2 regions of the Faecalibacterium sp. i21-0019-B1 genome follow, and region 2 is predicted to be linked to the other one. Evidence: predicted binding sites of a transcription regulator. Region 2 holds the regulator's gene; the other holds the start of a gene.
The links. Region 2 encodes HrcA, which represses chaperone genes, less so after heat shock. Its sites were predicted from a motif close to TGTTAGCACTCNNNNNNNNNGAGTGCTAACA; they were not measured.
Positions count from the first base shown of each region.

Region 1: a site for HrcA is predicted at 2,004-2,034, ahead of groES (co-chaperone GroES). Genes of this name have one in related genera too.

Region 1 covers NZ_AP031425.1:1,451,967-1,455,374, forward strand. The annotation lists gene ACGHP1_RS07390 (ATP-dependent Clp protease ATP-binding subunit) at 1-675, shown strand, start outside; gene ACGHP1_RS07395 (diacylglycerol kinase family protein) at 863-1,858, shown strand; gene groES (co-chaperone GroES) at 2,112-2,399, shown strand; gene groL (chaperonin GroEL) at 2,452-3,408, shown strand, end outside.
Region 2 covers NZ_AP031425.1:242,263-245,670, forward strand. The annotation lists gene ACGHP1_RS01150 (stage V sporulation T C-terminal domain-containing protein) at 206-748, shown strand; gene hrcA (heat-inducible transcriptional repressor HrcA) at 936-2,009, shown strand; gene ACGHP1_RS01160 (nucleotide exchange factor GrpE) at 2,006-2,635, shown strand; gene dnaK (molecular chaperone DnaK) at 2,737-3,408, shown strand, end outside.

The DNA of each region.
Region 1 (3,408 bases), 1.2 Mb from region 2:
GGTGCGCCGCCGGGCTATCTGGGCCATGACGAGGGCGGACAGCTGACCGAAGCAGTGCGCCGCCACCCTTACAGTGTGGTGCTGTTTGACGAGATCGAAAAGGCACACCCGGACATTCAGAACATCCTTTTGCAGATACTGGAAGATGGCCAGCTGACCGATGCCATGGGCCGCAAGGCGGATTTCCGCAACACCATCGTACTGCTCACCTCAAACCTCGGCGCACGTTTTTTGGCGGGTCAGAGCACGCCGCTGGGCTTTGCGGCGGGCAGCGAAGCCGTGTTTGAAAAGCAGTCTGCGCAGGCCATTGAGGAGGCAAAAAAGTGGTTCCGGCCAGAGCTGGCAGGCCGTCTGGACGAGATGATCGTATTCCGTCCGCTGGCCGACGACAGCCTGTGCGCCATTGCCGAAAAAATGCTGTGCCAGCTGGAGCAGCGTGCCGCCCGCAGCGGCTACCAGCTGCATCACACACCGCGGGTAGGGCAGGCGCTGGCAGCAAAGGCCCGCTCTGCCTACGGGGCCAGAGAACTGCGCCGCGCAGTGGACAGGGCAGTGGAGCAGGCACTTGCGGATCAGATCGCATCCGGCACGGCCTGCGTGGGCCAGCACTGGACGGCGGACTGCTCGGCGGATGGTGCTATCGTCCTGCGGGAGGACGAAACCGCAACACTGTAAAGCATCGGAAGCTCAAAAGGACCGCCCTGAGTTACAAGACCCGGGGCGGTATTTTTTTGTCTGCAGGGGGGAGCGGAGACATCCGCTCCTTTTTTGTGCGTACGGGGCAGGGACATTGTGAGATTGGCTCTTGCATCCTTTTGGTTTTCTGTTATCATAGAAGCAACAGAATTGCAGGAGGAAGTCCATGCGCACATTGTTTCTTTTGAACCCAACTGCCGGTAAGGCCGATTGCACCCGTACGCTGCCGCAGCAGATCAATGTTGCCGCCGCGCGTGCAGGGCTTGCGCCGGAAGAGTATACCATTCAGGTCACAAATCACGCCGGTCATGCCCGGGAGCTGGCCAATGCCGCTGCGCAGCAGGCCCGGCAGAGCGGGGAAGAACTGCGGGTCTTCACTGCCGGCGGCGACGGCACCTTCAACGAAGCGCTCACCGGGATCTATGGCTATGCAAATGCAGCCGTGGGCTGTCTGCCCTTTGGCAGCGGCAACGATTTTCTGCGCACCTTTGGTACAAAGGAAGAGTTTCTGGATCTGGATGCCCAGCTGGCCGGTGGGCCGGTGAGCATCGATCTGATGCAGACCAGCCTTGGCCTTTCGGCCACCATCTGCGCTGCCGGTCTGGATGCGCAGGTTGCCTACGGCATCCCGAAGTTCCGGCGCATCCCGCTGTGCGGCGGCGAGATGGCTTATGTGCTTTCCATTGTGGAACAGCTGTGCGGGCACATCGGCCGCAGGGTGGAGTATACCATCGATGGTGAAACGCTGGATGTGGACTGCCTGATGTGTGCCATCTGCAATGGCCGCACCTATGGCGGCGGTTTCTGTGCAGCGCCGGAAGCACAGCCCGACGACGGCTGGCTGGATGTATATATCATCCGCAAGGTGAGCCGCGTGACCATTGCAAAGCTGCTGGGAATGTACAAGAGCGGCAAGCACTTCCAGAACGGTCAGCTCGTCAGGGCTGCAGAGCCGTACTTCATTTACCGCCGCGCAAAGCAGGTGAGCCTGCGCGCTGCGGATGGCCGCGGGCCGATCGTTGCCACGGCAGACGGTGAATGCGCACCCAAGGAGCAGATCACTGTACAGGTACAGCCGCTGGCAGGGCGCATCCTTCTGCCAAAGCCTGCTTTTGAGCGCTTTGCAGCGCAGAGGACGGCACAGAGTGCAGACCGAACATGAAAAACCAGAAGAAGAGACAGCTTTTTTGTCCAAGAAAAAAGCTGTCTCTTTTTCGCTGTACGGCTGATTTTTTCATCTGTCATAAATTCTTAACAAAAAGAAGCAAAAAAGGTCTTGATTTTTTGGGTCAAGATGAGTACAATACACTTAGCACTCAGAGAAATGGAGTGCTAAAGAACCAAAGAGCCGACATGGGGCCCTTTGGACACAGCAAAGTTTTAAATTATATTTTTACTATAGGAGGGCAAGAACTATGAAGATCATTCCTCTTGCAGACCGTGTTGTCATTAAGGCTGTTGAGGTTGAGGAGACCACCAAGGGCGGTCTGATCCTGACCGGCAGTGCTAAGGAAAAGCCCCAGGTGGCTGAGGTCATCGCTGTCGGCCCCGGCGGCGTTGTGGACGGCAAGGAAGTCAAGATGACTGTGAAGGTCGGCGACAAGGTCCTCACCAGCAAGTACTCCGGTACCGAGGTCAAGGTGGACGGCGAAGAGTGCACCATCGTCCGTCAGGGCGATATCCTGGCAGTCGTTGAGGACTGAGCGGTTTCCCCTCTGATATTTGAAAATTGAGCTTTAAAGGAGCGATTTGATTATGGCTAAGCAGATCAAGCAGGGCGAGGATGCCCGCAAGGCACTGTGTGCCGGTATCGATACCCTGGCAAACACCGTTAAGATCACCCTGGGCCCCAAGGGCCGCAATGTAGTGCTGGGCAAAAAGTTCGGTGCACCGGTCATCACCAACGATGGCGTGACCATTGCCAAGGAGATCGAGCTGAAGGACGAGTTCGAGAACATGGGCGCACAGCTGGTGCGTGAAGTCGCTACCAAGACCAACGACGCAGCAGGCGACGGCACCACCACCGCAACCGTTCTGGCACAGGCCATGGTCACCGAGGGCATGAAGAATGTCACCGCCGGTGCAAACCCCATGGATATCCGCCGCGGCATGAGCAAGGCTGTTGCCAAGGCTGTTGAGACCATCAAGGCTCACAGCCAGAAGGTGAAGGACAGCAACGATATCGCCCGCGTCGGCACTATTTCTGCAGGCGACCCCGAGATCGGCCGTCTGATCGCCGAGGCTATGGAGAAGGTCACCTCCGATGGCGTTATCACCATTGAGGAGAACAAGACCACCGCTGAGACCTACAACGAGATCGTGGAAGGCATGCAGTTCGACCGCGGCTACCTCACCCCGTATATGGTCACTGATACCGACAAGATGGTGGCTGATCTGGACAACGCCGCTATCCTGATCACCGATAAGAAGATCAGCGTGATTCAGGATCTGGTCCCTCTGCTGGAGCAGGTGATGCAGAACGGTCTGAAACTGCTGATCGTGGCTGAGGACATTGAGGGCGAGGCTCTGTCCACTCTGATCGTCAATCGCCTGCGCGGCACCCTGAACGTCTGCGCTGTCAAGGCTCCCGGCTTTGGCGACCGCCGCAAGGAAATGCTGCAGGATATCGCAACCCTGACCGGCGGCACCGTGGTCTCCTCCGATCTGGGCTATGAGCTGAAGGATGCTACCGTCCAGATGCTGGGCCATGCC
Region 2 (3,408 bases):
AGAATTTTAGGATCTGTCTTCATAAGCGGGGTGCTGTGCTTATGAAAACGGCTTTTTGTATCATTGTAGCAGAACCCTGCCGGAAACGCAACGAAGAGGCAGCTTTCCGTGCAGGTCTTTTTGCGCGGGGGCAGCAGGTATAAATGGCCCGGCCTGACAGATACTAGTGCTGCAGGCATTTTTAAGGAAACGGAGGAGCAAAAACATGAAAGCAACAGGAATCGTGCGCCGCATCGACGAACTGGGCCGGGTGGTGATCCCCAAGGAAATCCGCCGCACCCAGCGCATCCGCCGCGGCGACCCGCTGGAGATCTTCACCACGGGCGACGGCGAGGTGATCTTTAAAAAGTATTCGCCCATTGGCGAGATGAACGCAGTAGCGGCCCAGTATACCGAGGTGCTCAGCAAAAGCTTTGCGCTGACCGCACTGGTGGCCGACCGCGACCGCATCCTTACGGTGAGCGGCTCCGGCCGGCGGGAGCTGGCCGACCGCAGCATCAGCCAGCCGCTGGAAAAGCTGATGGATGGCCGCAGGCTGTACCAGAGCGAGGGCATTGCCGAAAAGTGCATCCTGCCCTGCGAAGGCTCGCCCCGAGCAGTGCTGTGCGCCGCACCCATCATTGCGGCGGGCGATGTGACCGGCGTGGTGGCCCTGCTGACCGAAGACCGCACGGCCACGCCGGATGCCGCCCAGCTCAAGGCCGTGAATGTGGCGGCGGCATTTCTGGCAAGGCAGATGGAAGAGTAAAGAACATGCCGGAGCGCTTTCCTTACAATAAGGAGGGCGCTTTCTTCGTTTATGACAGAATTATGAATCTTTTAAAACATTTTTCCAAGGGGCTTGACAGCACCGGAAAATTGGCTATAATGGTCTTAGCACTCAGGAACAAGGAGTGCTAAACAAACAAAGCGAACGCAAAAAGGAGGCAGGCGCTATGACGATGGATGCACGCAAGCAGCGAGTCTTGCAGGCGATCGTGGCGCTGTATGGTCTCGAAGGCGAGCCCGTTGGCAGCAGCGTGCTGGCAAACTACTTTGACATGGCAGTTTCCAGCGCAACGCTTCGCAATGAGATGGCGGCGCTGACAAAGCTGGGTCTGCTGGAGCAGCCCCACACCAGCGCGGGCCGTGTGCCCAGCGCCAAGGGCTACCGTTACTACCTTGATAATCTGCTGACCGACGATCAGCCGCTGGATCGTGTGAGCCGCGCCCGTGTGGATGCGGTGTTCGCAAGCCTCGACCATGAGCCGGAAAAGCTGGCCGCAGGTGCCGCCAAGGCGCTGGCCGCCATCAGCGGCTGCACCGCCGCCATCAGCACCCCTTGTGCCGAAGACCTGTGCATCGCCCACTATGAAGTGGTTCAGGTGGGCCGCAGCGCAGCGGCTGTGCTGGCCGTTACCACGGCCGGTTACGTTCGTACCCGTGTGGCACGGGTGCGCACCGGTCTTTCCCGCGAGAATGCGGCAGCACTTGCCGCACTGCTCAACCGCAACCTTACCTTTGTAGCGCCGGTGGATCTTTCCACCCGGCTGCTGGCAGAGCTGTGCAGCCAGATCGACCCGGAGCTGGTGCCCGTTATCAGTGCAGCGGCTGCCATCCTGCAGGATTCCGTCAAGCCCCACGTATTTCTGGGCGGCGAGCAGTATCTGCTGGACTGGCCCCAGCTGGACGGCAAGGTGGGCGACATCCTCACACTGCTGAACGACGAGGAGCAGGCCGCTGGCCTGATCGCACCTCCGGCAGAACGCAGTGAGAGCGTGCTGCTGGGCGAAGATCTGGAACCGCAGATCCCGGGCCTGTGCATCGTGAGCGACCGGTATCTGGTGGGCGGAGGCCTGTGGGGCTCCATTGCATTGATCGGCCCCACCCGGATGCCCTTCCAGAAGCTGATGCCGCTGCTGCATTACTTTGCAGACCAGCTGGGCGAGGGCATGAGCGGCAAACGAAAAGACACCCCGCAGGCTGCCGCACCCCGGCGGACTGTGATCTATAAGGAGGATCTGGAATGAGCGAAGAAACCAAAAAGACGGCTCCGGCTCAAGAAGCGGAGCAGCCCGAAACGGCTCCCGAGGAAAAGGCCCAGCAGGCAGCACCCGAACAGGAACCTGCTGCTGAAGCTGCCGACCCGAAGGATGACAAGAAGAAGGATGGCGGCTGGTTCAACAAGAAGGCCCGTGAGCTGGAAGCCGTAAAGGCAAAGCTGGATGCTGCCGAAGCCAACGCTGCACAGGCCAAAGACCAGCTGCTGCGCATGGCAGCGGAGTACGAGAACTACCGCAAGCGCTCCACCCGCGAAGCCGACCAGAAGTTCAACGATGGCATTTCCTTTGCGGTGAACCAGATCATTCCCATTCTGGATACGCTGGAGATGGCAGCCAACGCCCCCACCACCGACGAGAACTACAAAAAGGGCGTGACCATGACGCTGGACAAGGCCGCCAAGGCGCTGGATGCTCTCCATGTGGAGGAGATCGAGGCGCTGGGCAAGCCCTTTGACCCCAACTTCATGAATGCAGTGCAGCAGATCCCCGCCCCGGACGGACAGGAGAGCGGCACCGTCATCACGGTCTACCAGAAGGGCTACAAGCTGGGCGATAAGATCGTCCGCCATGCGACCGTTGTAGTGGCCGAATAACAAAGCAGAAACCCGAAAGGGTTTTGAATATAACATCCGCTTACAAACATTTGAGCATCACATAAACAATACGATTTGTTCTTTCGAGAGGAGTTTTCATTATGAGTAAGATCATTGGTATCGACCTTGGTACTACCAACAGCTGCGTGGCTGTCATGGAGGGCGGCGAGCCCGTTGTTATCGCAAACTCTGAGGGTGCACGCACCACCCCGTCTGTGGTGGGCTTCACCAAGACCGGCGACCGTCTGGTGGGTCAGGTGGCAAAGCGTCAGGCCATCACTAACCCTGAGAACACCGTTGCTTCCATCAAGCGCTTCATGGGCACCGACCACAAGGTGACCCTGAATGGCAAGGAGTACACTCCCCAGCAGGTCAGCGCTATGATCCTGCAGAAGCTGAAGGCTGATGCCGAGGCTTATCTGGGCGAGCCTGTTACCGAGGCTGTCATTACCGTTCCTGCATACTTCAACGACAGCCAGCGTCAGGCTACCAAGGACGCAGGCACCATTGCAGGCCTGAACGTCAAGCGTATCATCAACGAGCCTACTGCCGCTTCTCTGGCATATGGCATCGATAAGGAAGAAGACCAGAAGATCATGGTCTACGATCTGGGCGGCGGCACCTTCGATGTGTCCATCATCGAGATGGGCGACGGCGTTACCGAAGTTCTGGCCACCAACGGTGATACCCATCTGGGCGGCGATGACTTCGATGAGCGCATCATCAACTGGATGGCAGATGCCTTCCAGACCGAGAACGGCATCGACCTACGT